One region of the Bradyrhizobium sp. S3.12.5 genome, then DNA from elsewhere that is predicted to be linked to it. Evidence: predicted binding sites of a transcription regulator. Region 1 holds the regulator's gene; each other region holds the start of a gene.

Region 1 (9,855 bases):
CGCGTCGACCTCGTAGGGCAGCACGGCGTCATCGATCGGAACCGCGGATGGCGCGCGAACCGGGCCCTCGGGCCCGGTTTTCATGTCAGGGGATTGGGAAACCATGGCGCTTTATCTGGGGTCGGAGGTGGGAAATGGAAGGGGCGCGAGGGGACCTCGAATTCGGTGTCGTCCGGGGGCGCGCGCAGCGCGAACCCGGGACCATAACCACAGGATTACGCTATTGCTGTCGACGACAACTCCGAGTCATCGCCAAAAGGGGTTCCTGTGGTTAAGGGTCCCGGATCTGCGCTTACGCCTGTCCGGGACGACAGCGGAGGATGGGGCCGCTCGCACAGCCACCTCGCCCCGCCACAGTGTTACTTCACCGCGTCAAAACACCAGGCCAGAATGCCCTTCTGCGCATGCAGGCGGTTTTCGGCCTCGTCGAACACGACCGATTGCGGGCCGTCGATCACCTCGTCGGTGACCTCCTCGCCGCGATGGGCGGGCAGGCAGTGCATGAACAGCGCGTCAGGCTTGGCCAGCGACATCAGCTTGGAATTGACCTGGTAGGGCTTGAGCACGTTGTGACGGTGCTCGCCTTCCTTGTCGCCCATCGACACCCAGGTGTCGGTGATGACGCAATCGGCGTCCTTCACGGCAGCCTCGGGATCGGTGCCGAGCACGATCGGCGCACCGGTGGCCTTGATGAAGTCGCGCATCACCTTCTTCGGAGCGAGCTCCGGCGGGGTTGCGACATTGAGGTTGAACTTGAAGCGCTCGGCGGCATGGGCCCAGGACGCCAGCACGTTGTTGTCGTCGCCGGTCCAGGCCACGGTGCGACCTTCGATCGGGCCGCGATGCTCTTCGTAAGTCAGGAGATCGGCCATCACCTGGCACGGATGCGAGCGCCGCGTCAGGCCGTTGATCACGGGCACGGTCGCGTTCGCCGCGAGCTCGAGCAGGGCCTCGTGATTGAGGATGCGGATCATGATGGCGTCGACATAGCGCGACAGCACTCGCGCGGTGTCGGCAATGGTCTCGCCGCGGCCAAGCTGCATCTCGGCGCCGGTGAGCATGATGGGCTCGCCGCCGAGCTGGCGCATGGCAACGTCGAACGACACGCGCGTGCGGGTCGACGGGCGCTCGAAGATCATCGCCAGCGTCTTGCCTTCGAGCGGCTTGACCGGCTGATGCGCCTTCTGCTTCGCCTTCATGGCGGAGGAGGCCGCGAGCATGCTCTTGAGCTCCGACAGCGGCAGCTCGTTGATATCGAGGAAGTGCTTTGGCGTCTTGCTCATCAGCTGGCCGCCCGCTTGTTGCCTGAGAGCGCAGCGCAGGCGCGTTCAAGCCGGCCGACGCTGTCCTCGATCTCGGCTTCGGTGACGATCAAGGGCGGCAGGAAGCGCACGACATTGTCGCCAGCGCCGACGGTGAGCAGTTTTTCGTTGCGCAGCGCTGCGACCAGATCGCCGGAGGGCACCACGGCCTTGATGCCGATCAGGAGCCCCTCGCCGCGGACCTCGCTGACAATATCGGGATGACGATCGATCACGGAGGCGAGCTTCTGCTTGAGCAGCAGCGACATCTTCTGCACGTGGTCGAAGAAGCCGGGCTTGAGCATGACGTCGAGCACGGCGTTCGCGGCCGAGATCGCCAGCGGATTGCCGCCGAAGGTCGAGCCGTGCGAGCCGGGCCCCATGCCGGTGGCCGCATCCGCGGTCGCCAGCACCGCGCCGATCGGGAAGCCGCCGCCGAGCGCCTTGGCCAGCGACATCACGTCAGGCGTGACGCCGGTGCGGCGGTGGGCGAAGAGATCGCCGGTGCGGCCCATGCCAGTCTGCACCTCGTCGAAGGCGAGCAGCAGGCCCTTCTCGTCGCAGAGCTGGCGCAACGCCCTCAGGAAAGAAGGCGTCGCCGAACGAACGCCGCCCTCGCCCTGGATCGGCTCGATCAGGATGCCGGCGGTCTGCGGACCGATCGTCTTCTTCACGGCCTCGATGTCGCCGTGCGGGATCTGGTCGAAACCGTCCATCGGCGGACCGAAACCTTCGAGATATTTTGCAGAGCCGGTCGCAGCCAGCGTCGCCAGCGTGCGGCCGTGGAAGGCGCCTTCGAAGGTGATGATGCGGTAGCGCTCCGGATGTCCTTTGGAGAAGTGATGATGGCGGACCAGCTTGATCACACCCTCCAGCGCTTCGGCGCCGGAATTGCAGAAGAACACGAAGTCCGCAAAACTCTCGTTGCAGAGACGCGCGGCGAGCTTCTCGCCGTCCGGGCTCTGGAACAGGTTCGACATGTGCCAGAGTTTTGTGGCCTGCTCCTGCAGCGCCTTGACCAGCGCGGGATGGGCATGGCCGAGCGCATTCACCGCCACGCCCGAGGTGAAATCGAGATAGCGATCGCCATTGGTTGCGATCAACCAGACGCCTTCACCGCGCTCAAAACCGATGTCGGTTCTGGCGAAAACGGGGAGCAAGTGCGGCGCTGCGCTGTTAGCCATGATGGTCTCTTTGGATGTTTCGGACGGCCTGAAACTGCGTTGCGCAGCGCATCATTGGTCCGGAAAACGAAACGTGCCGCCTTTTAAGGGCGGCACGCATCACTATCTTATGCTTGGCACCATTGGTGTCAATGCCGCCCGGAAAGCCCCGCGAAACCCAGATTCCGTAGTCTTGCGGTACCGAATTTGCGGGTTTTGGCCACGGAACATGTGGAAGCGAGTCGGCGGACTCTTGCGCGTGAGTCACGCCATATTGTAGCGTCTGGCTTGTCAGATACGACATCTCGTGCAGCGGTTCTGATCCCAAAAGTCCTCATGTACCGGCGTAAACGTTCGGGCGTATCATTGCGCCCGGCGAGCCTTAAGGGATTCTGGCGGCACGGATTTTTCGAGGCTTAGGCATTCGTTGTGCGGCCCCCAGGATGGCAGGCGCGCGGCGAAGGAAAGGGTGCAATGACGGTTTTGACCTGGTCCGACGATCGCGTCGAACAGCTGAAAAAGCTCTGGGAGGCCGGACTTTCGGCCAGCCAGATCGCCGCTGAGCTTGGGAATGTCACCCGTAACGCCGTGATCGGCAAGGTTCACCGGCTCGGCTTGTCGGGCCGCGCCAAGAGCCCGTCTTCGGCAGCTCCGCGGCCGCGCAAGGCGCGTCCAGCGCCGCACATGATGCGGGTGAGCAGGCCCATCGCACGCGGCAATACCGCGCTGGCGCAGGCTTTCGAGGTCGAGGTCGAGGCTGAACCGGTCACCTACGACAACGTGGTACCGATGAGCCAGCGGCTGTCGCTGCTCGAATTGAACGAGGCGACCTGCCACTGGCCGGTCGGCGATCCCTCGAGCCCGGATTTCTTCTTCTGCGGCGGCAAAGCGCTCTCCGGCCTGCCCTATTGCGCCCAGCACTCGCGGGTTGCGTATCAGCCGGCAGCGGATCGCAGGCGGGCCCCGGCGAAGCCGGCGCGGTAAGCTCAGCTCCAAACGACATCGTCCTGGCCTGGTGCGCAATTGCGCGCGGGCCGGAACGATCGGGAGAAGGATCGGCGCGCCTTTGGCGCGCTTTCTTGTCGAGGTCTGCTCAGGCCGTTTCAGGCCTGCTCGGCCTTCGCGAACCGATCGTCCAGCGCGTAGCCCGCGCCGCGGACGGTGCGGATCGGGTCCTGCTCGCGGCCGAGATTGAGCAGCTTGCGCAGGCGGCCGATATGCACATCGACGGTGCGCTCATCGATGTAGATGTCGCGGCCCCAGACACTGTCGAGCAACTGCTCGCGCGAGAACACGCGACCGGGATGCTCCAGGAAGAACTCCAGCAGGCGATACTCGGTCGGGCCGAGATCGATCGGCCGGCCCGAGCGCGCCACGCGGCGCTTTTCGCGGTCGAGCTCGATGTCGCCGAACGCCAGAACGGTTGCGAGCCGCTCCGGACTTGCGCGCCGGAGCAGGCCTTTCACGCGCGCCAGGAGCTCGGGCACCGAGAACGGCTTGACGATGTAGTCGTCAGCGCCGGTCGCCAGGCCCCGCACCCGCTCGCTCTCCTCGCCACGCGCGGTGAGCATGATGATCGGCAGCTGCTTGGTGTCGGATCGCGCACGCAACCGCCGGCACAGCTCGATGCCTGATAGCCCCGGCAGCATCCAGTCAAGCACGATCAGATCGGGGATGTGCTCCTTGAGGCGGGTGTCGGCGTCGTCGCCGCGCATTACCGTCTCGACGTCATAGCCGTCGCCTTCGAGGTTGTAGCGGAGAAGCTCGGTCAGAGCTTCCTCGTCCTCAACCACCATAATGCGTGCGCCCATCGGGTCGTCGCTCCTTGCGTAATCAGGTGCTCGGGACCGTGGTGGCGAAGGTCGTCATGTCGCCCTTCGGCCGCTTGTCGGTGATCGCCTGGCCTTCGATCATGTAGAACACGGTCTCGGCAATGTTGGTGGCATGGTCGCCGATCCGCTCGATGTTCTTGGCGCAGAACATCAGATGGATGCAGAACGAGATGTTGCGCGGATCCTCCATCATGTAGGTGAGGAGCTCACGGAACAGCGAGGTGCAGATGGCGTCGACTTCCTCGTCGCCCTTCCACACCGCCATCGCCGCCGGCAGATCGTGCGCGGCATAGGCGTCCAGCACCGACTTGACCTGCTGCTGCACGAGGTCGGTCATGTGCTCGAGGCCGCGGAACAGCTTGAGCGGATGGAAATCCGTCTCCAGCGCCGCGACGCGCTTGCCCATGTTCTTGGCGAGGTCGCCGATGCGCTCGAGATCGGTCGCGACGCGCATGGCGCCGACGATCTCGCGCAGATCCACCGCCATCGGCTGGCGGCGCGCGATCGTGAGCACGGCGCGCTCCTCGATCTTCTTCTGCAGCGTGTCGAGCTCGGCGTCGATGGCGACGACGCGCTGGCCGAGCGCGACGTCGCGGCGGATCAGCGCATCGACGGAATCGACGATCATGCGCTCGGCGATGCCGCCCATCTCGGCGACCAGGCGCGTGAGCTCCTGGAGGTCGGTGTCGAAGGCCTTTGCGGTATGTTCAGAACCCATGTGCCGTCTCCTCAGCCGAACCGGCCGGTGATGTAATCCTGCGTGCGCCGGTCGGTCGGCGATGTGAATATCTTGCTGGTGTCGTCGAACTCTATCAGCTCGCCGAGATACATGAAGGCGGTCTTGTCGGAGACGCGGGCGGCCTGCTGCATGTTGTGGGTCACGATCGCGATCGTGTAGTTCTCGGACAGCTCCTGGATCAGCTCCTCGACCTTGGCGGTCGAGATCGGGTCGAGCGCCGAGCAGGGCTCGTCGAACAGGATCACCTCGGGCCGCACCGCAACGGTGCGGGCGATGCAGAGGCGCTGCTGCTGGCCGCCGGAGAGCGACAGGCCGGAGGCGTTGAGCTTGTCCTTGACCTCGTTCCACAGCGCGCCGCCGCGCAGCGCTTTCTCGACGCGGTCGTCCATCTCGGATTTCGAGATCTTCTCATAGAGACGGATGCCGAAGGCGATGTTCTCGTAGATCGTCATCGGGAACGGCGTCGGCTTCTGGAACACCATGCCGACGCGGGCGCGCAGCAGATTGAGGTCGAGCTTGGGGTCGAGGATGTTGGTCTGGTCGAGCATCAGCTGACCGGTGACGCGCTGGCCCGGATAGAGGTCGTACATCCGGTTGAAGATGCGCAGCAGGGTCGACTTGCCGCAGCCCGACGGGCCGATGAAGGCGGTGACCCGGTTGGTGCCGAGCGCCAGGTTGATGTTCTTCAGCGCGTGGTGCTCGCCATAATAGAAGTTGAGGTTGCGCACCGTCACCTTGGCCGGCGCTTCGGGCAGCATCGGCGCCTGGGGCAGGCCGCCGGCCGCGCTCATCGATACGGAAAGATCGGTCATTTTGCGGTCCTCTCGGCGCTGAGAATGCGCGCGCCAATATTCAGGGCAAGAACGGTCAGGGTGATGAGCAGCGCGCCGCTCCAGGCGAGCTGCTTCCAATAGGCGTAGGGGCTCTGGACGAAATTGTTGATGGTGACCGGCAGGTTCGCCATGGTCTTGTTCAGGCCGAGGCTGAAGAACTGGTTCGACAGCGCGGTGAAGAGCAGCGGCGCGGTTTCGCCGGCGACGCGGGCGGTCGCGAGCAGCACGCCGGTGATGAGACCGGAGCGGGCAGCGCGATACGCGATCCGCTTGATCACCAGCGAGCGCGGCAGGCCGAGCGCGGAGGCCGCCTCGCGCAGCGCGTTCGGCACCAGCAGCAGCATGTCCTCGGTCGTGCGCAGCACCACCGGGATCACGATGACGGCGAGCGCGAGCGAGCCTGCGATCGCCGAGAAGCCACGCATCGGCACCACTACGGCGCCGTAGATGAACAGGCCGATGATGATCGAGGGCGCCGACAGCAGGATGTCGTTGATGAAGCGGATCACCGAGGTCAGCTTGTCGTTGCGGCCGTACTCGGCGAGATAGGTGCCGGCAAACAGGCCGAGCGGCGCGCCGATGCCGACGCCGATCACGGTCATGATCAGCGAGCCGACGATAGCGTTGCGCAGGCCGCCTTCGGACGAGCCCGGAGGCGGCGTGTCCGCAACGAACAGATCGAGGTTCAACCCCGCCAGGCCGTTATAGAACAGCGTAATCAGGATCAGTGCGAGCCAGGTGACGCCGAAGGCGGCGGCACCAAAGCAGAGCCCGCGGATCAGGATATCCTTGCGGCGGCGGCGTGAGTAAATCGGGTTCATGTTAGTTCCCCGCCTTCTTTTCCAGCCGCATCAGCATCAGCCGGGCGCCGGCCAGCACGAAGAACGTCAGCACGAACAGCAGCAGGCCGAGCAGGATCAGGCCGGACTGGTGCAGGCCGTCGCTCTCGGCGAATTCGGATGCGATCGCCGCCGAGATCGTGGTGCCCGGCGCGAAGATCGAGGACGAGATGCGGAACGAGTTGCCGATGATGAAGGTCACCGCCATGGTCTCGCCGAGCGCACGGCCCAGCGCCAGCATGACGCCGCCGATGATGCCGACGCGGGTGTAGGGGATCACCACGCTGCGCACGACTTCCCAGGTGGTGCAGCCGACGCCGTAAGCAGCCTCCTTCAACACGGGCGGCACCGTCTTGAACACGTCGACCGAGATCGAGGTGATGAAGGGCAGCACCATGATGGCGAGGATCAGCGCGGCATTGAACAGGCTGAGATAGGACGGGGGACCCGCGAAGATCGCACCCAGCACCGGGACGCCGTCAAAGATCTTGATCATGAAGGGCTGAAACGTGTTGGCCAGGAACGGGCCCAACACGAAGAAGCCCCACATGCCGTAGATGATCGAGGGGATGCCGGCGAGCAGTTCGATGGCCATGCCGATCGGGCGGCGCAGCCATTGCGGGCAAAGCTCGGTGAGGAAGATCGCAATGCCGAGACCCACCGGAATGGCGATCAGCATCGCGATAAAGGAGGTGACGAGCGTGCCATACATCGGTCCGAGCGCGCCGAGCACGGGCGGATCGGCCGACGGCGCCCAACGCTGCGTCCACAGGAACGCGAAGCCGTATTCCTTCATCGCCGGGAAGGCGCCGACGATCAGCGACAGGATGATGCCGCCGAGAATGAGGAGCACCGAGATCGCGCTGAGCCGCGTGATCCAGTAGAAGGTGACGTCGCCGAGCTTGAACGCGCTCAAGGCCTTGGCGCGATCATATGGTCCGGCATCGTCGATTACATCGCTCTGAACGGCCATTTCTGCCACGCCGATCCCCTGTACTGACGGTACTTGTTTTTGGGTCACTGGTCTCGTGCCCCGGATGCGGCGCTAGCTGCGAAGCGTTGCGACGCTGATCCGGGGCCTCGTTCTTGCGGGTCCCGGCTCAGCGCAGCAGCGTTACACGCTGCAGCGCGTCCGGGACACGAGAGCGAAGAGCTTAGCTCTTGATCTCGGCAGCCCAGGTCTTCTCGATCAGCTGGACGACGCTGTCGGGCATCGGGATGTAGTCGAGCTCTTCAGCCGCCTTGCCGCCGTTCTTGAACGCCCAGCGGAAGAACTTGATGGCTTCCTGCGAGGCCGCCTTGTCGGTGGCATCCTTGTGCATGAGGATGAAGGTCGCAGCGGTGATCGGCCAGGACTTGTCGCCGGGCTGGTCGGTCAGGATGACGTAGTAGCCGGGAGCCTTGGCCCAGTCGGCATTGGAAGCGGCCGCCTGGAAACCTTCGACCGTCGGCTGCACCGGCTTGCCAGCCTTGTTGATGAGGCCGGTGTAGGTCAGCTTGTTCTGCTTGGCATAGGCGTACTCGACATAGCCGATCGAGTTCTTGGTCTGGCTGATGTTCCCCGACACGCCTTCGTTGCCCTTGGCGCCGACGCCAACCGGCCACTCGACGGCGGTGCCTTCACCCACCTTGCTCTTCCAGTCGGCGCTGGCCTTGGAGAGGTAGTTGGTGAAGTTGAAGGTGGTACCCGAACCGTCCGAGCGGCGGACCACGGTGATCGCGTCTGACGGCAGCTTCACATTCGGATTGAGCTTCTTGATCGCGGCGTCGTCCCACTTGGTGATCTTGCCGAGATAGATGTTGGCGAGGGTCTCGCCGTCGAACACCAGCTCGCCGGCCTTGACGCCTTCGAGGTTGACGACGGGAACGATGGCGCCCATCACCATCGGCCACTGGGCGAGGCCGTCCTTCTCGAGCTGCTCGGCCTTGAGCGGCGCGTCGCTGGCGCCGAAGGTCACGGTCTTGGCCTGGATCTGCTTGATGCCGCCGCCTGAACCGATCGACTGGTAGTTCAGGCCGTTGCCTGTCTCCTTCTTGTAGGCATCAGCCCACTTCGAATAGATCGGGAACGGGAAGGTCGCGCCTGCGCCAGTGATATCGGCGGCAAAGGCCGCCGTCGTCGTTGCGGCGACCAAGCCGGCAGCGACGATCGTTTTGATGAAATTCATGCTGGTCTCCATACAGGGGAGCGAAGCGCCATCAGCGCCCGATCGCGCTCCCCGCGCCGCCCCTTTAGGAGCGGTCGGCTGTGCTTTTACGAAGGTTTAGTGACAGTCGGATGACAGTCTTAAGCCACTGAAATAGCTTGAATTTCAGCTCGCAGCCGGAGGCTTGGCCTGGGGAAAACAGGCGGTGAACGTGGCGCCCTGCTTGGGCACGCTTTCGATCAAAAGCCGGCCGCGATGGCGGTTAAGAATATGTTTCACCAGCGATAATCCGAGCCCCGTCCCACCCTGGGAGCGGCTGTCGCCGACGTCCACCCGGTAGAACCGCTCGGTCAGGCGCGGCAGGTGCTCGGGCGCGATGCCGGGGCCAAAGTCGCGCACCATGACCCGGATTTCCTGAGCTCCATCAGTGGCCGGGGTCGCCGTCAGCGACACGATGACGCGTCCGCCGGAGGCGCCGTATTTGAGCGCATTCTCGATCAGATTCTCGAACAGGCGCAGCAGCTCCTCGCGGTCGCCCGCGATCATGACCGGGGCTTCCGGCAGATGGGTCTCGACCTCGACCTGGCGTTCCCGAGCCAGCGGCTCGAGCCCGTCGGCGACCTGGAAGATGATCGGCAGCAGGTCGACCAGCGTATCCGGCCGCACATGGGCCGACAGCTCCACCCGCGACAGCGACAAGAGATCGTCGATCAGGCGCGCCATGCGGGTGGCCTGATTGTGCATGATGCCGAGGAAGCGCTCGCGCGCCTTGGGATCATCCTTGGCCTGGCCCTGCAGCGTGTCGATGAAGCCGGAGAGCGCGGCCAGCGGCGTGCGCAATTCGTGGCTGGCATTGGCGACGAAGTCGGCGCGCATCTCCTCGACCCGGCGCAGTGGCGTCTGGTCGTGGAAGGTCATCAGCATGCATTTGTCGGCGCCGCCGAAATTGGTCGGCACCGGCACCGGGGTGATGGTCAGCTCCATCCAGCGATCGACCGGGA
Region 2 (9,855 bases), on a different contig from region 1:
GTGCTGGGTCACCGAGTCCACCGATCTCTTCTACAGAACTTGCCGAATCCAAGTTGTCTATGATACTAGACAACTTGATACGAGAGCGCCATGACTGTTTCGTGACAAACGTGTGATTTTCGGGCTAGGCTGGCCGCCGACATGAGCATGCAGGACACCGCCTCTTCGGGCGTCGCGCTATGGCGCCTCGTTGCCGACGGCATCGAGCGCGGCATCGCCGAAGGCCGTTTTGCGGCCGGCGACAGATTGCCGGGCGAGATGGAGATCGCCGAAACCTACCGCGTCAATCGCCACACCGTGCGGCGCGCGCTGGCAGCGCTTGCAGAGCGCGGCATCGTGCGCGCCGAGCGCGGCAGCGGAACCTATGTCGAAGCGCAGAAGCTCGCTTATCCGCTGCGCTCGCGCACGCGCTTCTCCGAGATCGTCGGCGCCGGCGGCCGCGAGCCGCATGGCCGGATGATCGAGACGTCGGAAGATGTCGCAACCCGCGAGCTGGCGCGGGAGCTGGGATTGAAGACCGGCGCACCGCTGGTCCGAATCGAGGCCATCCGCCTCGCCGATCGCGCGCCGATCTGCGTCTCCACCACCTGGCTGTCTGCGGAACACTTTCCGGGCGCGGGCACGGTGTTTGCCGCGACGCGCTCGATGACGAAGATGCTCGAGCACTACGGGATCCGCGATTATCGCCGCGGCGCGACCCGGATCACCGCCGGCATCGTCGACGCCACCGACGCCGCGCGGCTCGATCTGCCGCTGGGGCGGCCGATCCTGGTGGTCGATGCCACCGACCTCGACCTCGAGGGCAAGCCGCTGGTGACCAAGCATTCGCGGTTCGCGGCGGAGCGGGTGGAGTTCTTGGTCGAGCCGTAACTCTTCTCCCTCGCCTGAGATCCGAACTCGTAGGGTAGGCAAAGGCGCACTTGCGCCGTGCCCACCATCTGTCCAAGATTTCGACAGAAGTGGTGGGCACGCTTCGCTTTGCCCACCCTACGGCACGTTTGATCAGGCCACAGCCCTTCGCCCAATGATCGCAAACCGCAGCTTGCTGGAAACGAAATCGATCGCGGCGACTGCGACCAGAATCATCAGGATCAGGAACGACACCTTCTGCCATTCCAGCACACGGATCTGCTCGGCGAGCTGGAGGCCGATGCCGCCGGCGCCGACGATGCCGATGATGGTGGCCGAGCGGGTGTTGGACTCGATGAAATAAAGCACCTGGCCCGCGATCACAGGCAGTACCTGCGGCAACAGGCCGAAACGGATCTCGTGCAGCGCGCTGCCGCCGGAGGCGCGGATGCCCTCGACCTGCTTCTGATCAGCCCCTTCGATCGCCTCTGAGAACAGTTTGCCGAACGCACCGAAATCCGACACCGCGATCGCCAGCACGCCGGCGAACGGGCCGAGCCCGACCACGTTGATCCATACCAGCGCCCAGATCAGCGTGTCGACGCCTCGGATCGAATCGAGGAAGCGGCGCACGGGAAAGCGCAGGATGATCGACGGCACGACATTGCGTGCAGCAAATAAGCTGACCGGAAGCGCGAGCAGCGCGGCCAGTGTGGTGCCGAGTAGCGCGATCGACAACGTCTCGCCCATCGCCTTCAGATAGATCGGCAGCGACGAGCCGGGATCGGGCGGGATCATCATCATGCTGATCCAGCCGAGCTGGCTGAGGCCGCTGAAGAGCCGTGACGGCGAGAAATCGAGATCGACCAGGCCATAGATAAAAATGGCGAGCGCCGCGACGATCATGGCCGGCGTCGCAAGCCGTGCCGCGGCCGGACGCTCGAACACATCAGGGTAGCGCGCGCGGATCTGCGCGGTGTCGACCTCCTGCGGCCCTGTCACGTCCGCGCCTCCTTGCCGAAGAGGTGGCCGCGCAACCAGCCGGTCGAGATGTCGATGATGAAGACCGTGACGATGATGAGCAGCAGGATCGCGCTGACGTCCGAATAATAGAACTTGCGGATGGCGACGACGAGCTCCTGCCCGATACCGCCGGCGCCGACAAAGCCCATGACGGACGCTTCGCGGACGTTGACCTCGAAACGCAGCAGCGCGTAGCTGGCATAGCCAGCGGTCACCTGCGGTAGGATCGCAAACCGTATGCAGGAGAGCCAGCTCGCACCTGTCGAGCGGATACCCTCGACCGGCTTCATGTCAGCATTTTCGACGATTTCCGAGAACAGTTTTCCCAAAGCGCCGGTGGAGTGGATCGCGATCGCGAGCACGCCCGCCATCGGCCCGAGGCCGAAGGCGATGACGAAGATCAGCGCGAACACGATGCCCGGGACGGTGCGGGCGAACTCGAGCAGGCGCCGCACCACGAAGCGAAGCCATGGCCGGGGCGAGGTGTTTTCGGCCGCAAAGAAGTTCAGGGCAAAAGCGAAGATGGCGCCGATCAATGTGCCGACATAGCTGATCAGCAGCGTCTCACCCAGCATCTTCAGCCATTTGCGCCAGCCCCACAGCCATTCGCCGACATCGGTCCAGACCCGCTGGCCGCTATCGAGCGTGAGGATGCGATCGAAATAGCTGAGGAAGTTGCCGAAGTAAGTGAACAGGGTCCGCAGATTCACTTCTGCGCCGATCGCAGCGAGAAGCAGCGCCGCGGCAAAAATCGCGGCTCCCAACAGGAGACGGAGCCGCTTGCGCAAGACCGCCTTGTTATAGGCTGCGTTCAGCGCAGCAAGCTGCTGCTCGGGGAGGATCGAAACGGCGACGGTCATCGGATAGAGACTGGTCCGTCAAAAGAGAATGAGCCGGGTCCATCGACCCGGCTCCAGTGCATCGCCCCGAAACTCAGGACGCCTTCTTCTTACGCAGTGCATCGACGAACTTGATCAGCTCGATCGTGCCATCCCAGTCCTTGGTGGTGGCGGGATGAAAACCCTTCTTCTGGCCGTCCTGGAGACGATCGAAGGCTGCCTTGTCCTTGACCGGCGCGTCGAAGAACGCCTTGGCGATCGCCGCCTTGGCCTCTTCCGGCAGGTCGGAGTTATAAGCATAGGGGCCGTTGATGATCGGCGCAGATTTGTGGATGATGCGGAAATCGTCCTTCTTCATCGGCGAACCGTCGGCATTCTTCAGCATGCCCTTGGTCAGCATCTGCGCCAGCGTCGAATCGTCGTCGCTGGTCCACTGGTTGGCGGCGACATCCACCGTGCCCTGCGCCAGCGCCAGGATTGCGTTCTCATGGCTGCCGGTGAAGACGACCTTGCTGAAATAAGTGTCGGCGTCGGGGATGCCCATCTTGTCGAGCTCGAAGCGCGGCACGTTGTTGCCGGAGGTCGAGTTCGGGTCGACGAGGCCCAGGTTCTTGCCCTTGAGGTCGTCAACCTTCTTGTAGGGGCTGGTCGTCTTGACGAAGAACACCGAGTAATAGCCGGTCGAGCCGTCGGAGTTGATGTCGTTGGCGAAGGCGTCGGTCTTGACGCCGGTCAGGCGGGCGCGTGCGAACGAGGCGGAGCCGTAGCTCGCGATGTGGATGTTGCCGGCGCGCTGGCCTTCGATAACGGCGGCATAGTCGTTGGCGATGCGCAGCGTGACCTTCACGCCCAGTTCCTTGGAGAGATAGCTCATGAACGGCGCCCAGCGCCCCGTCACGCCCGAGGCGTTCTCCGCCGGAATGACCGCGAAGGTCAGTTCGGGATATTTGGCCTTCCAGTCCTCGGCGGAGGCTGAAGTCGTGAACGCAAGCGCGGCGGCGCCGGCAAGAACGAGTCTGCGAGTGATCATGATACCCTCTTCATCGGTTGGGTTCGGTTGACGCAAAAATTGGCAATGACGGATGCGCCGCCGCTCAGGCGGCGGCCGCCGTTCCGAGTGCCGGGACGCCCTCGGGCGCCGGCGCAGGTGTGCCGCCCATGACATCGGCGGCCTCGAGATCGTAGAGTTCGCGGGCAACGTGATGGGTCAACTCAGCCGGCGCGCCGTCGAACACCACGCGCCCCTGAGCCATGCCGATCAGGCGGTCGCAATAGCTGCGCGCCAGATCGAGCGAATGCAGGTTGCAGAGCACCGTGATGCCGAAATGCTTGTTGATGCGCAGCAACGCATCCATGACGATCTTGGTGTTGCGCGGATCGAGCGAGGCGATCGGCTCGTCGGCGAGGATGATGTCGGGCTGCTGCACCAGTGCACGGGCAATCGCCACGCGCTGCTGCTGGCCGCCGGAGAGCTGGTCGGCGCGCTGCGCGGCGAGCGAAGCGATGTCGAACTGCTCCAGCGCCGACATCGCCAGCGCCTTGTCCTGCTCCGGCCAGGTCTGCGACAACGAGCGCCAGGCGGGCATCTTTGCGAGACGGCCCATCAGGACATTGGTCAGCACGTCGAGCCGGCCGACCAGGTTGAACTGCTGAAAGATCATCGCCGAGCGCGCCCGCCACTGCCGCAGCTCCTTGCCGCGCAGCGCGGTGACGTCGAGGCTGTCGAACACGATACGCCCCTGCGTCGGCGTCGCGAGCCGATTGATGGTCCGCAGCAAGGTCGACTTGCCGGCGCCGGAGCGCCCGATCACACCGACGAAGCCGCCGGGCGAGATTTGAAACGAGGCGTCGTCCACCGCGGCTTTTGCGCCGAAGCGGCACGTCAGACCTTCAACCACCAGCATGCAGGGCTCCAGAGTAGCTGGGACCCACCGCTATCGCCGACGCTTGACACTTGTGTGACACGTGCGGTGCGGTGCGGCGTTGCTACACACCTCATCCCCTGTCATCGCATCGTCATTGTCTTGTCATCAAGCCGCTTGATGACGAGCGCCCGCCCTCGAATTCTCGGATGCAGCATGGCCAAGGTGCTTTCGGTCCAACCGACTATCGATCCTTCGGCGCAGCTGCATGAGACCCGGCTCGGCGCCTATACCGAGGTGGGGGCGCGCACGATCCTGCATGAAGTGGCGATGGGCGACTATTCCTACGTCGTCAACGACGCGCAGATCACCTACGCAACCATCGGAAAATTCTGCTCGATCGCGGCGATGACGCGGATCAATCCGGGCAATCATCCGATGCATCGCGCCACGCAGGCGCACTTCACCTACCGCTCCAGCGCCTACTTCCCGGGCGAGAGCGACGACACCGAATTCTTCGACTGGCGGCGCCAGCATCACGTCCATATCGGCCATGACGTCTGGATCGGCCATGGCGCGGTCGTGCTGCCCGGCCGCAATATCGGCACCGGCGCGGTGATCGCGGCCGGCGCCATCGTCACCAAGGACGTGCCGGCCTATACCATCGTCGCCGGCAATCCAGCACGCATCGTGCGGCGGCGGTTCTCCGAAGAGGTTGCCGGACGGCTTGCAAAACTGGCATGGTGGGACTGGGATCACGACAAATTGCGTGAAGCGCTGCCCGATTTCCGCAAGCTCGCGATTGAAGATTTCCTGACGACATACGAAGCAGGGGCAAGTTCCTCTTCCAGCAAACGAAGCGCGGTCGCGTGACAGACATTTTCATCGAGGGTGGCCGGACCCTGATCGGCTCCGAGCTCACTGAGACCTCCCTTGCAGTATCGGGATCCGACATCGCGCAAATCGATGCATCTCGCGGCCGCGCGCGGCTGGCGATCGATGCGCGCAAGCTGCTGGTGCTGCCCGGCATCGTCGATCTGCACGGCGACGCTTTCGAGCGGCAGATGATGCCGCGCGCCGGCGTCGATTTCCCGATCGACGTCGCGCTGGCCGACACCGATCGCCAGGCCATCAGCAACGGCATCACCACCGTGTTCCACGCCACCACCTGGTCGTGGGAGCCGGGCCTGCGCAGCGGCGACAATGCAAGACGTCTGCTCGAGGCGATCGAGCGACAGCGCCCGCAGTTCGCTGCCGACACCCGCTTCCACCTGCGGCACGAGACCTACAATCTCGATGCCGAGGCCGAGATCGGCCAGTGGCTCGCCGAGGGTCGCGTCGACCTGTTCGCCTTCAACGACCACATGGACGGGGTCGTCGCCGACATCTCCAATCCGCGCAAGCGCAACCGCATGGTAGAGCGCACCGGCCTGTCGAGCGAGGCGTTCGACAAGCTCGTTGCGCATATTGTCTCGCGCGCTGCCGATGTTCCGGCGTCGATCACCCGGCTCGCTGCGGCGGCACGCAGCGCCGAGGTGCGGATGCTCTCGCACGACGATGCGACCCCGGCGATGCGCAGGGACTTTCGCAGCCTCGGCGTGACGCTCGCCGAATTTCCGATCAACGAGGAGACGGCGCGCGAGGCCGCAGATCATGGCGACGCCATCGTCTACGGCGCGCCGAACGTCGTGCGCGGCGGCAGCCACACCGGCTGGACCAAGGCTTCGGACATGATCGCGAAGGGGCTCTGCTCGGTGCTGGCATCCGACTATTACTATCCGGCGCCGCTGCTTGCCGCATTCCGGCTGGCTTCAGACGGCGTGCTGCCGCTGACGGAGGCCTGGAAGCTGATCTCGTCGGCACCGGCGCAAGCCACGGGCCTGACCGATCGCGGCACGCTCGCCGCGGGCCATCGCGCCGACATCCTGCTGGTCGACGATAGCGCGCTGCTGCGGCCGCGGCTGGTCGCGGTGATCGCCGCAGGCCGGCTCGTTCATCTCACCGATGCGACGCGGCTGCTCGGCCCGGTGGTGACGCCGCGCGAGACTGTCGTCGCGGCATAAATTGGTTATGCTCCGGCAATGACAGGTTTTTCCCGCTACGCGATCTATTTTTCCGCCGGCGCCGACAATGCGCTCTCTCGATTCGGCGCCGAGTTGCTTGGCTATGATGCCTATACGAGCGACGAGCTTTCGTTTCCGCAAGGCACCCTGCATGCCGTGCCGGACTGGCACGACATTACCGCCGATCCCCGCAAATACGGCTTTCACGGCACGCTGAAGGCGCCGATGGCGCTGGTATCAGGCAAGACAGAGGCCGAGCTCAAGGCTGCCTGCGCGACATTCGCCGCGAAGGCGCGGCCGATGCCGGTGATCCAGCCGGTGGTCGATACCATCAGCGGCTTCATCGCCGTCATTCCGGCTGAGCCGGTCGACGCGCTCCTGCAACTCGCGGCCGACTGCGTTCGCGATTTCGATTCATTTCGTCGGCCCCTGACGGCGGAAGACCGCGCGCGGCGAAAACCCGAAAAGCTGAGCGCGCGCCAGCGCGAGTATCTCGACCGCTGGGGCTATCCCTACGTGATGGAAGAATTCCGCTTCCACATGACGCTGACGGGGCGGCTGGACGCGGAGCGGCGCGGGCCGATTCTGGAGATGCTGCGGGCGAGATTTGCGGAGCTTGGTCTCGGTACACTCGAGATCGACCGCATTGCGCTGTTCAAGCAGGACGATGCGAAGGCGCGCTTCCGGATCATCGGCGAGTGGGCTTTGACGCGGTAGGCTTCAGCGCCAGCTCGCAAGATTGAAGGCGAGCGCCACGACGCCAACCAGAACGAGGCTGCTCGCCCAGATTGCATCCAGATTGAACCAGCTTCGCGAGACGAACCTCAATCCCAGATAGCGGTAGACCAGCCACGCCAGACATCCGCCGGCGCTGATCATGGCGGCAACGTGCACCAGGGACACCAGCACCGCCATCCCGAGACTTGCCTTCATCAGCGCGCCGGCGGCCTCATGGCCTGCATCGAGCTCGAAGGCCCGGCAGAGCCCGAGATAGATCGGTACGAGCATCAAGGCGGCGCCGTGAGCAATGGCAACGGCAAATGACCAGAGCGCCAATTGGGTTGGCGGGATTCGTGCCAGCGCGCGCGGATGGCGCCGCTCGATCAGCCGATAGGCGCCGAAGCCGATGACGAGAAGGCTCACGCCGAGTTGGATCGAACGCTGCCACTCGGCCAGCACGAGCAGGAACGCGAACGGCAGCAGCACGAGAAGTGTCGCCAGGAGATGTCCGGCCGCCAGGGCCCACAACGCACGGAAGAGCGCGCGCGGGGTCTTGTCCATGAGTCCGGTCGACACGGCGAGCGGCCATCCCATTCCCGGATTGACCCCGTGATAGAGACCGCTCGCGACAAGAGCGAGCCAAAGCCAGCCGAGCGCCGGGCTCGCGTGCCCCCAATCTAGGCCGACGGATAGCAAAAGGAGTCCGTCGAACAATCGCCGCCCTCCAGCCTGATCTGGTGCGCACGATACCCGTCGGGGAAGCTGACGAAGTAGTCCTTGTCAAGCTCGAGGCCGCCGTTGCGACCGACATTGGCCATGACCTCCACACCCGGAACGCCGTCCGGATAGAACTGGTCATCCCAGGTGGAATAGAGCGAATTGGTCCAGTACACGCGCCGGCCGTCGCGGCTGATCTCAACCATCTGCGGGCCGGCCGCAAATGCCTTGCCGTTCGGATGCGGGGTGCGGCGCGCGATGCCACCGACGTGAACCGAGCCCGCAAGCTTCGGCTTTCGCGGATCACTCACATCGTACTGGCGCATTTCACCCGTGCCCCAGCACGAGACATATAGAAAACGATCATCCATCGACAGGTCAATGTCGGTCACCAGCGGCGGCACGGCGCCAAAGCCCTGGAGCAGCGGCGGGAGCTGCTCCTTTGGCGCGGGCTCGGGCGGGATCGTCGCCGTCTTCTCCGCATGGAATTTTCCGCCTTCGCGCCACCAGGTCCAGATCGATGCTTCGAGATTCGTGGTGTCGACCACAACGCCTACGAAGCCGTATTCGCGAACCGGATCGTGCGCGGGCCGCACCTCCAGCGCCATCTGATGATTGGCGCCGAGGTCGATGGTCTGCACGTTGCGACGGGCGCGGAGATCCCAGAAGTGGAGACGATGACCATATTTGTTCGCCAGCAGATCTTCCGGGACGATCCCGCTCTCGAACTGCGGCGGCAAGGCCCATTCGCTCGTCACCATGTAGTCGCGCGGCAGGTTCCACCAGAAATCATAATGCAGCGTCTGCGGACCGCGGTCGATCTCCCATCGCCCAAGGACCTCGAACGTCTCGCAATCCATGATGAAGACGCCTGGAGGCCCGTTGGTGCCGTCTTTGCCGCCGCCGCCCAGCGTGCTCACATAGACGCCGTCCGGCCCGCAATGGATGGTATGCGGCCGCGAATAGCCGGTCTTTTTGAAGACTTCCTCGGGCTCGATGATCTTGTGGATTTTGGCTTTGGTCGGATCGGGCTTGGTATCGATGATATAGATTCGCGACGAACGCAGCCCTGGGATGATGAGATAGCGCCGCTCGATGAAGGCGTGTCCGGCTAGCGGCGACAATGCGGAGGAGCAGGCATTCCAGCCGAAGTGATGAAATTCATCGCCCTTGTTGGGCATCGTCACGGTGTGGACGATGCGGCTGTAGGTCGGCGATCCCGGCTTGACGTCGATGACCGCGAGAGCGTCCGGTTTTGAGAAATCTGGACTGAGCAGCAACGTGTAGGCGAAGTTCTCCGCAGGTGCTTCCATCGCAAGCTTGGGCGATGCGTGAAAGGTGGGGTCCGGCCTCATCGTCATGGCACTACCTCCCTGTTTCGTTGGCTCGCTCCAACCTGGCTCGGGATAGCGGCATAATGAAGAGCTGTTACGCGATGTCTTGAGATGCTCCGCGGGCCTGGTTGGCGAGCGTACAATAGGTCATCGCCGGGCCGCGGGAAACCGCCCGAACCGCGCCAATTCGACGCCTTCAGCCAGATGATAACTCCGAGTCTTCGCCAAAGTTCTCCCTGTTGTTATGGGTCCCGGATCTGCGCGCGCTTGGGGCGCGCTTGTCCGGGACGACGGCGGAGGCTACTTCCCCCACCGCAATGCCAGCGCGTCGCGCTCCTTGGCCAATTCCAGCAATCCCGCCCGCGTCGCCGGATGCAGCGGCTGGAGGGGATGCCGCACCGCGTCCGACTTGATCACGCCGCCGGCCTGCATCATCGCCTTGCAGGCG
Region 3 (9,855 bases), on a different contig from region 1:
CGCCAGCCATTTGAACACGGGCAGCACGGGCAGGCGCGCCAGATCGATGCCGACACCGAGATGGCTCGGCAGCACGCGCGGAATGTTGTCGGTGAAGCCGCCGCCGGTGATGTGGGCGAGGCCCTTCACCGCAGCCGTTTCGCGGATCGCGCGCAGGCAGGATTTGACGTAGAGCCGCGTCGGCGTCAGCAGCGCGCCGCCAAGCGTCATCACCGGCGCGAACGGCGCCTGCGCGTCGAAGCCGAGGCCGGATTGTTCCACGATCTTGCGCACCAGCGAGAAGCCGTTGGAGTGCACGCCCGACGAGGCCAGGCCGATCACGGCGTCGCCCGCGGCAATGTCCTTGCGCGGCAGCAGCGTGCCCCGCTCGGCTGCGCCGACGGCAAAGCCGCCGAGATCATAGTCGCCGTCCTTGTAGAGGCCGGGCATTTCAGCGGTCTCGCCGCCGATCAGCGCGCAGCCGGACTCGCGGCAGCCTTCGGCGACGCCGGCGACAATCGAGGCGGTCGCCTCCGGGTCGAGCTTGCCGCAGGCAAAATAGTCGAGGAAGAACAGCGGCTCGGCGCCCTGCACCACGAGGTCGTTGACGCTCATGGCGACGAGGTCGATGCCGATCCCGCCATGCAGGCCGGTCTCGATCGCGACCTTGACCTTGGTGCCGACGCCGTCGGTGGCCGCGACCAGGACAGGGTCCTTGAAGCCGGCCGCCTTGAGGTCGAACAGGCCGCCGAATCCGCCGATCTCGGCGTCGGCGCCTGGCCGTGCAGTGGCGCGCACCATCGGCTTGATCAGGTCGACCAGGCGGTTGCCCGCGTCAATATCGACGCCTGAATCGGCGTAAGTGAGGCCGTTTTTGCGGTCGGTCATGCCCGATTTCCAGTGGGTTTGCGGCTGGTTACGTCGAATTCCGGGGACACGCAATGGCAAGTGTGGCGCCCCGCCCTATACTATGTAGATATCAACCGGTTCGGCCTCCAAGGGGCCGGATTTCGAGGTCAGGTCGGGTGCCGGGAAGCGCCGCGTGAGTATTCCGAACATCATTACCCTGGGCCGCATCATGCTGGTCCCGATCATCGTCTGGGCCATCGTGTCGAGCCAAATGGAGGTGGCTTTCACCGTCTTCCTGGTCGCCGGCATCAGCGACGCCGTCGACGGCTTTCTGGCCAAGCGCTTCAACATGGCGAGCGAGCTAGGCGCCCTGCTCGACCCCCTGGCCGACAAGGCGCTGCTGGTGTCGATCTACCTCGCGCTCGGCATCTGGGGCGACATTCCGCGCTGGATCGTGATCCTGGTGGTGTCGCGCGACATCATGATCGTGGCGGCAGTGATCGTGTCCTGGCTGTTCGACAAGCCGGTCGAGATGAAGCCGTCGATGGTCTCCAAGCTCAACACCGCGGCCCAGGTGGCCTATGCGGCGCTGGTGCTGGCCTCGCTCGCCTTCGGCTTCAAGTCGGGGCCCTATGATATAATCCTGATGGGCCTCGTTACGGTGTTCACGCTGTCCTCCGTGTCGCTCTATCTCGTCGAGTGGCTACGGCACATGAGCACTATTGATGGCAAGTAGCACTATTGATGCCAAGTAGCACGATCGGGGCCAAATGAGCCGGGAGGCGGCCGCGCAAAAGGCCAACTCCCGATCGAATAAGTCTATCCTCTTCAAACACAGCCGGCGCGCCGGCACGGAGCAAAGCAAGCGTGGCAGGCCGCGTTCATCCCCGACAATTGGCGTTTTCGCTTCCGCATGCGGAGAGCCTCAGCCGGGACAATTTCCTCGAGGGCCCTGCCAATGCCGCAGGCCTCGCGCTGATCGACGGCTGGCCGGAATGGCCGAACCGGGTCATGTGGCTCGCCGGCCCCGAAGGCTCAGGCAAGAGCCATCTCGGCGCGATCTGGGCCGAGGAGGCCGGCGCCCGTTCGAGCGCGGCCAATGCGCTGACCGCAGCCAGCGTCCCCGGCGCGCTCGCGACCGGCGCGCTGGTGGTCGAGGATCTCAAGGCCACGGATTTTGACGAGCGCGCCCTCTTCCATCTGATGAACCTCGCCCGCGAAGACGGCGCCTATGTGCTGTTCACCGGACGTGAGGCGCCGGCGGCGATCGAGGTGGAGCTCCGAGACCTCCGCTCCCGGCTGCGGACGATTCCGGTGATTTCGCTGGCGCCGCCAGACGACCAGCTGTTCCGCGGCCTGATCGTCAAGTTCTGCGCCGACCGCCAGCTCTCCGTGGACGAAAGCGTGGTGAGCTACCTCGCGACCCGGCTGGAGCGGTCGTCGGCCGCCGCCCGGCGCGCCGTGGAGCTGCTCGACGGCGAGGCGCTCCGGCTCGGCCGCCCCGTGACCCGGGCGCTCGCCGCTGAACTGCTGCGCGACGCCTGACCCCCAAGTCCCCGCGGTCCCCTTTGCGCCCGCTTGACGCGGCGAGGCAGCCGAACATCAATGTCATCGAAACGTCATCGCACTAACACATGCTCCGGCCGGCTTTGCGCATAAATCGCAAACTGGGGCGAACTGAATGGACCGACTTCTCATGGATTCCGTGCAAGCTATTGAAACAAAAGAGAAAGCTACGGAATCCGAGAGCCTTCCGGCGATCGCCTCAAGCCCCGAGCGATTCATCAATCGCGAACTCTCCTGGCTGCATTTCAACCGCCGTGTCCTGGAGGAATCGGTCAATCCCAGCCATCCGGTGCTGGAGCGGGTACGATTCCTGTCGATCTCCGCAAATAACCTCGACGAATTCTTCATGGTCCGCGTCGCCGGCATCAAGGCGCAGGTGCGCGAGGGTATCGCCGAACGTGCCCCCGATGGCCTGACCCCGTCCGAGCAACTCGCGCTCATCAACCGCACCGTTTCGCGGCTTGCTTCCGACCAGCAGGCGATCTGGGCCGATTTGCGCGGCACCCTCGCCGGGGTCGGCATCGCGCTGGTCGACGGCAAGGAGGTCAGCAAGACGGAGCGGACCTGGCTCGAGGATTATTTCCTCAACAACGTGTTCCCACTGCTGACGCCATTGGCGATCGATCCGGCCCACCCCTTCCCGTTCATCCCGAGCCTCGGCTTCACCATCGCGCTCCAGCTCACGCGCGCCATCGACGGCAAACAGATGAACGCGCTGATCCGCATGCCCGGCAAGATCGATCGCTTCATCCGCCTGCCGGCCGACGGCAAGGTGGTGCGCCTGATCTCGCTGGAGCAGGTGACCGGCCTTTTCATCAATCGCCTGTTCCCCGGCTACAATCTGCACGGCCAGGGCGCCTTCCGCATCATCCGCGACTCCGAGCTCGAAATCGAGGAAGAGGCCGAAGACCTCGTCCGCCTGTTCGAGACCGCGCTGAAGCGCCGCCGCCGCGGGTCGGTGATCCGGCTCGAGATCGACGCCAAGATGCCGGAGCAGCTGCGCAGCTTCGTGCAGCACGCGCTGTCGGCGGCCGACGACGAAGTGTTCCTGGTCGACGGCGTGCTCGCCATGAACGAGCTCTCGCAGCTCACCCGTCTCGACCGGCCCGACCTAGAATTCACCCCTTACGTGCCGCGCCATCCCGAGCGCGTGCGCGAGCATGGCGGCGACATCTTTGCCGCCATTCGCCAGAAGGACCTGGTCGTCCATCACCCCTACGAATCCTTCGACGTGGTGGTGCAATTCCTGCAGCAGGCCGCGCGCGACCCCGACGTCGTCGCGATCAAGCAGACGCTCTATCGCACCTCCAACAACTCGCCGATCGTGCGCACGCTGGCGGAAGCGGCCGAAGCCGGCAAGTCCGTCACCGCGCTGATCGAGCTGAAGGCGCGCTTCGACGAAGAAGCCAACATCCGCTGGGCGCGCGACCTCGAACGGGCCGGCGTGCAGGTCGTCTACGGCTTCCTCGAGTTGAAGACGCACGCGAAGCTTTCGATGGTGGTACGCCGCGAAGGCGGCAGCCTCACCACTTACGTCCATACCGGCACCGGCAACTATCACCCGGTCACCGCGCGTATTTATACGGACCTCTCTTACTTCACCTCGGAACCGACCATCGGCCGCGACGCCGCGCGCGTGTTCAACTTCATCACGGGCTACGCCGCACCAAGCGATCTGGAAAAGATGGCGGTGTCGCCGCTGACCCTGCGCAAGCGTATCATCGAGCACATCCAGGGCGAGACCGAGCACGCGCGTCACGGCAAGCCCGGCGCGGTCTGGATGAAGATGAATGCGCTGGTCGACCCCGATATCATCGACGCGCTCTACGAGGCCTCACAGGCGGGCGTGCAGGTAGAGCTCGTGGTCCGCGGTATCTGCTGCCTGCGACCCGGCATTCCCGGCCTGTCGGAGAACATTCGCGTCAAGTCGATCATCGGACGCTTTCTGGAGCACGGCCGAATCTACTGCTTCGGCATGGGCCAGGGCCTGCCGAGCGCGAAAGCGGCTGTGTATATCTCGTCAGCCGATATGATGCCGCGCAACCTCGACCGGCGCGTCGAGGTGCTGTGTCCGCTGCAAAATCCCACGGTGCATCAGCAGGTTCTCGAACAGATCATGGTCGCGAACCTGAAGGACAATGAGCAGAGCTGGCAATTGTTGCCGGACGGGTCTTCAACGCGTATGAAGACCGCGAAGGGCGAGGAGCCTTTCAACGTGCACAACTACTTCATGACAAATCCGAGTCTGTCTGGCCGTGGAAAGTCGCTCAAGGAATCCTCGCCGCGCCGTCTCACGCGCAGAAACGAACGCCATCAGTCCTGACCGGAGATTTCTGCCTTGAAACGGCCGCGCAAGCGTGGCGCTAGCGTCGCGGTCATCGACATCGGCTCCAACTCGGTTCGTCTCGTCGTCTACAAGGGACTGACACGGAGCCTGATTCCGATCTTCAACGAGAAGACGCTGTGCGGCCTCGGGCGCGAGGTGCAGAGCACGGGCCTGCTCGCGCCGGATGCCGTCGACAAGGCGCTGACCTCGCTGAAGCGTTTTCGGGCGTTGTGCCGCGTGATGCAGGTCGGCCGCGTGTTTGCGATTGCGACCGCGGCCTGCCGCGATGCTTCCAACGGCCCCGACTTTATCGCCAAAGCCGAGCGCATTTGCGCCGTGAAGATCGAGATCCTGTCGGGGCCGCGCGAAGCGAAGCTGTCGGCGCTCGGCGTGCTCTCGGGCATTCACCGCCCCGACGGCATCGTCGGCGATCTCGGCGGCGGCTCGCTCGAGCTGATCGACGTGCGCGGGAGCAGCGTGCGCAGCGGCGTGACGCTGCCGCTCGGCGGCCTCGCGCTGCAGGACCTCGCGCACAAATCGCTCAAGCGCGCCGACCGCATCGTCCGCGAGGCAATCGACGATGTGGCGCAGCTCAAGGCGGGCAGCGGCCGCAGCTTCTATGCGGTCGGCGGCACCTGGCGCGCGCTTGCGCGCATCCACATCATCCAGAGCGGGTACCCGCTCCAGGTGATGCACGGCTATTCGATTTCGGCCGCCGAAGCGCTCGACTTTTCGCGTCGTCTGCGTCGTCTTGCAGCCGCCAACATGCTCGCCGACATCGAGGTCGTCGCGGATGCGCGGCGCCCTCTCCTCACCTATGCCGCGCTGGTGCTCGAGCACATCATCCGGGTCGCAAAACCGAAGACCATCGTGTTTTCGACCTTCGGAGTGCGCGAAGGTCTGCTGCACGAGAAGCTCTCGGAGAGCGAGCGCAACAAGGACGGGCTGATCTGCGCGGCGGAAGAGCTGAACCAGCTGCTGTCACGCTCGGCCAAGCATGCGCGCGAGCTGATCGCCTGGACCGACCGCCTCGCGCGCGTTGTCAAGCTGCGCGAGACCGGGGAGGACCGCCGGCTTCGCCACGCCGCCTGCCTGCTCTCCGACATCGGCTGGCGCGTGCATCCCGACCATCGCGGCGAGCAGACGCTGAGCCTCGTCGTCAATGGCAATTTCGGCGCAATCACGCACATCGAGCGCGCCTTTGTCGGCCTGTCGGTGTTCTATCGCTATGCGGGCTTGAGCGAAGAGAACCAGCCGCCCTTGACGATGCAGGAGCTGCTGACACCGGCGCAACTCGAGCGCGCCCGCCTCCTTGGAGCGGCGTTCCGTGTCGCGCATCTGATCTCGGCGGCGCGCCCGGGCGTGCTACCCGCCACGCATTTCCGCAGCCAGGGGCGCAACCTGATGCTGGTGTTCGAGCACAGGCTCGGCGATCTCGTCGCCGACCGCGTCGGCAGCCGCTTCAAGCAGCTCGCCCGCCTGATCGGACGATCGGGGTCGATCGTACGGCGGTAGGGCTTATTCAGCTGACGCTTTTGCGTGCTCGAGCGCGGCGAGACTCAGGCTGCGCCGGCGCCAGATCGAGCCGACCAGCAGCACGACGATGACGCCGAGCGCTGCGCAGAGATATTCCGCGCCACCGCCGCCATGGGCGAATTGCGGCGGGACGTGCAGGCTGCCGAGCATCTTGTCCAGCGAGGTGCCGAACGGACCTTCGGATAGCGTGTGCAGCTTCGGCGCGATGCCGGGATCGGTTGCGATCACCTCGCCCGCGATCCAGCCGAGCAGCGCCGCGCCGGCCCAGACCAGGATCGGCAGCTTCGACAGCAGCGCCATGATCAGCGCCGCACCGGCGACGATCAGGGGCACGCTGATGGCAAGGCCGAGCACCAGCAGCGGCACGCTGCCATTGGCCGCCGCGGCGACCGCAATGACGTTGTCGAGGCTCATCACGATGTCGGCGATGACGACGATCTGCACCGCCTGCCACAGATGCGAGGCCGACTCGACGCCGTCCTCGTCCTCGTTTTCGGGCACGAGCAGCTTTGCCGCGATCACGATCAGCGCGAGGCCGCCGACCAGCTTGAGGTACGGCAGCGCCATCAGGCTCGCGACGATGCCGGTGAAGATGATCCGCAGCAGCACCGCAGCGCCCGCCCCGAGCACCATGCCCCACAGCCGATGCCGCGGCGTCAGGCCGCGGCAGGCAAGCGCAATCACCAGCGCATTGTCGCCGGACAAAAGGATGTTGATCCAGATGATCTTGCCGACCGCAATCCAGAAGGTCGGCTCGGCCATCTCATTGCGGAACTGGGTGAAGAATGCCCCGATCGTGGCGGGATCGAAGATCTGCCAGAGCCAGTTCACAATACGTCCTTTCGCCCCGTCGACTTAACTTATCGGCTGAAAGCTCAGCCGACGATCTCGTTGCCCGAGAAGAACTGCGCGATCTCGATCGCGGCGGTCTCCGGGGCGTCCGAGCCGTGGGCGGAGTTCTCGCCGATCGACTTTGCGTAGAGCTTACGGATGGTGCCGTCGGCCGCCTTGGACGGATCGGTCGCGCCCATTACGTCACGGTACTTGGCGACCGCGCCCTCGCCTTCCAGCACCTGGACCACAACCGGGCCCGAGGTCATGAACTCCACGAGCTCGCCGAAGAACGGACGGGCCTTGTGGACGGCGTAGAACGTCTCGGCCTGTTCCTTGGTCATACGGATGCGCTTCTGCGCGACGATGCGCAGGCCCGCCTTCTCGATCACGGCGTTCACGGCGCCGGTCAGGTTACGCGCAGTCGCGTCGGGCTTGATGATCGAGAAAGTGCGTTCGATGGCCATGATCTTGTCCTTGAAGAGAAAAAGGGTGGTTCGGAGTTGCGGGGCTTATATCGGCGCGTTCGCGATCCGGCAAGCGACCGCCGGAACGGCTTTGCGGTCGCTTCGCCCGGCCGGATTCCAACATGGATTACGACGATTTCACGGAGATGAACCCAATCTGAAGGCTCTATCAGGTTTTGGTTCAGTCTCGCTGGCGTAACGTCAATTCCATCGAAACCAAAGCCTCCCCCCGAGGCGAACCGTTTCGGCGGCCTTTCCATCGACGCGATTGCCCCGCGCCGGCAGTTTTGAGGAGATCACCATGTTGAGGAAACTTTCGCTCGCTGCAGTCGCCGCGGTCGCGCTGGGTGCCGCGCTGGCTCCCACCTCCGCCTCCGCTCACTGGCATGGCGGCGGCTGGGGCTGGCACGGCGGTGGCGGCTGGCATCACGGCGGCTGGGGCTGGGGCGGACCGCGCTTCTATGCTGCCCCCGTCTCCTACGGTTATGGCGGCTGCTATGTGCGCCGGCTGGTGCCGACCCCCTGGGGACCCCGCTGGCGGCTGATCAACCGCTGCTACTGAGCCCGCAAGCACCTTCTGAAGCACCTTTCTAAATACCTTCCTGAGGTACTGTTCCCCCTGCAGTACCTTCCAAGCAAGGCCCCGGCGTTCCCCCCCGCCGGGGCCTTGCATTTGGGCAGATACGACGAATTCATACAATTTTTACTAGAATGCCAGGCCAGCCTGACGCTCGCGAAACCATTTGGGCGCCAATGACTTGGTACCGTGTCGTTTACTTTGCAAATACGGAACCCTGCGATGGCTAGCCCTTCTGCCAATGACAGCGAACAGATCGACCGGCGCACCAGCCGCGCGATTTGCGATGCCGTGGGCGAACGGCTGCAGCAGAGCATTCGCCCCGACCCCCGGCTCCCGACGCATCTCGAACAGCTGATGGACGAGTTGAGGAAGCGCGAGCGCGACCAGCACTGACGAAATATTGGCTTGCGAAAAATCGGGTTGCGTTTGATCCCGGCTGCGGTGACAAGGCCGCATGCTCTCCATCACCGACCTCTCCATCCGCCTCGCCGGACGCCTTCTGATCGATAACAGCTCCGTGCAGATCACGCCCGGCTCGCGGGTCGGCATGGTCGGGCGCAACGGCACCGGCAAATCGACGCTGTTCAAGGTGATCCGCGGCGAGCTTGCGGCCGAGCACGGCTCGGTGACGCTGCCGCCCCGCTGGCGCGTGGGCAGCCTGGCGCAAGAAGCACCGAACGGCCCCGAAAGCCTGATCTCGGTCGTGCTCAAGGCCGACCTCGAGCGCGACGCGCTGCTTCACGAAGCCGAGAGCGCGACCGATCCGCACCGGATCGCCGAGATCCAGACCCGGCTCGTCGATATCGACGCGCATTCGGCGCCCGCACGTGCGGCCGCCATCCTCTCCGGCCTTGGCTTCTCCGCCGCCGACCAGTTGCGGCCCTGCGCCGAATTCTCCGGCGGCTGGCGCATGCGCGTCGCGCTGGCGGCGACGCTGTTTGCAGCACCCGACCTGTTGCTGCTCGACGAGCCCACCAACTATCTCGACCTCGAAGGCACGCTGTGGCTGGAGGATCATCTCGCGCATTATCCGCGCACCGTGATCGTGATCAGCCATGACCGCGACCTGCTGGATAGCTCGGTCGACCAGATCCTGCATCTGGAGCGCGGCAAGCTCACGCTCTACAAGGGCACCTACTCCTCCTTCGAGGAGCAGCGCGCCGCGCGCGAGCTGCTCGACGCCAAGGCGGTCAAGCGCCAGGAGGCGGAGCGCGCCCGCCTGCAGGCCTTCGTCGACCGCTTCAAGGCCAAGGCGTCCAAGGCGCGCCAGGCCCAATCGCGCGTAAAAATGCTGGAGCGGCTGAAGCCGATCGCGGCGCTGGTGACGGAGGACGTCCGCGAAATCACCTTCCCGGCACCGGAGAAAATCCTTTCGCCGCCGATCATCGCCGTCGACAACGCCTCGGTCGGCTACGATCCGGCGACACCGGTGCTGAGCCGCGTGACGCTACGCATCGACAACGACGACCGCATTGCGCTGTTAGGGGCCAACGGCAACGGCAAGTCGACACTCGTCAAGCTGCTCGCCGCGCGTCTGGCGCCCTTCTCCGGCAAGGTGACGCGGGCCGACAAGCTGTCGATCGCCTATTTCGCGCAACATCAGCTCGACGAGCTGAACGAGGACGCCTCGGCCTACGACCACGTCCGCAAGCTGATGGGCGATGCGCCCGAAGCCAAGGTGCGGGCCCGCGCCGGCGCGATCGGCTTCTCCGGCAAGGCGG

The links. The regulator PhoB, encoded in region 1, activates phosphate uptake and scavenging genes when phosphate is short. The targets are predictions, from matches to a motif close to TGTCATNNANCTGTCAT.
Region 2: the regulator PhoB is predicted to act here: its motif matches at 4,715-4,731, upstream of phnC (phosphonate ABC transporter ATP-binding protein).
Region 3: the regulator PhoB is predicted to act here: its motif matches at 2,435-2,451, upstream of ABIC09_RS18705 (RNA degradosome polyphosphate kinase).

Annotation. Positions count from the first base shown of each region.
Region 1 covers NZ_JBEPRF010000022.1:110,809-120,663, reverse strand. Annotated here, with positions in the region: gene ABIC09_RS28595 (Hsp33 family molecular chaperone) at 1-105, opposite strand, end outside; gene argF (ornithine carbamoyltransferase) at 360-1,283, opposite strand; gene ABIC09_RS28585 (aspartate aminotransferase family protein) at 1,283-2,485, opposite strand; gene ABIC09_RS28580 (GcrA family cell cycle regulator) at 2,939-3,448, shown strand; gene phoB (phosphate regulon transcriptional regulator PhoB) at 3,568-4,275, opposite strand; gene phoU (phosphate signaling complex protein PhoU) at 4,298-5,014, opposite strand; gene pstB (phosphate ABC transporter ATP-binding protein PstB) at 5,026-5,847, opposite strand; gene pstA (phosphate ABC transporter permease PstA) at 5,844-6,689, opposite strand; gene pstC (phosphate ABC transporter permease subunit PstC) at 6,691-7,680, opposite strand; gene pstS (phosphate ABC transporter substrate-binding protein PstS) at 7,862-8,875, opposite strand; gene ABIC09_RS28545 (ATP-binding protein) at 9,020-9,855, opposite strand, start outside.
Region 2 covers NZ_JBEPRF010000013.1:240,280-250,134, forward strand. Annotated here, with positions in the region: gene phnG (phosphonate C-P lyase system protein PhnG) at 1-21, opposite strand, end outside; gene phnF (phosphonate metabolism transcriptional regulator PhnF) at 142-870, shown strand; gene phnE (phosphonate ABC transporter, permease protein PhnE) at 1,003-1,851, opposite strand; gene phnE (phosphonate ABC transporter, permease protein PhnE) at 1,848-2,732, opposite strand; gene phnD (phosphonate ABC transporter substrate-binding protein) at 2,806-3,741, opposite strand; gene phnC (phosphonate ABC transporter ATP-binding protein) at 3,806-4,615, opposite strand; gene ABIC09_RS21240 (transferase hexapeptide repeat family protein) at 4,790-5,446, shown strand; gene ABIC09_RS21245 (alpha-D-ribose 1-methylphosphonate 5-triphosphate diphosphatase) at 5,443-6,636, shown strand; gene ABIC09_RS21250 (DUF1045 domain-containing protein) at 6,655-7,353, shown strand; gene ABIC09_RS21255 (hypothetical protein) at 7,357-7,950, opposite strand; gene ABIC09_RS21260 (selenium-binding protein SBP56-related protein) at 8,034-9,434, opposite strand; gene ABIC09_RS21265 (dihydrodipicolinate synthase family protein) at 9,708-9,855, opposite strand, start outside.
Region 3 covers NZ_JBEPRF010000011.1:266,628-276,482, reverse strand. Annotated here, with positions in the region: gene purM (phosphoribosylformylglycinamidine cyclo-ligase) at 1-867, opposite strand, end outside; gene ABIC09_RS18715 (CDP-alcohol phosphatidyltransferase family protein) at 1,022-1,564, shown strand; gene ABIC09_RS18710 (P-loop NTPase family protein) at 1,696-2,373, shown strand; gene ABIC09_RS18705 (RNA degradosome polyphosphate kinase) at 2,525-4,717, shown strand; gene ppx (exopolyphosphatase) at 4,733-6,235, shown strand; gene ABIC09_RS18695 (TerC family protein) at 6,239-7,087, opposite strand; gene ndk (nucleoside-diphosphate kinase) at 7,132-7,554, opposite strand; gene ABIC09_RS18685 (sulfur globule protein precursor) at 7,856-8,116, shown strand; gene ABIC09_RS18680 (hypothetical protein) at 8,354-8,527, shown strand; gene ABIC09_RS18675 (ABC-F family ATP-binding cassette domain-containing protein) at 8,589-9,855, shown strand, end outside.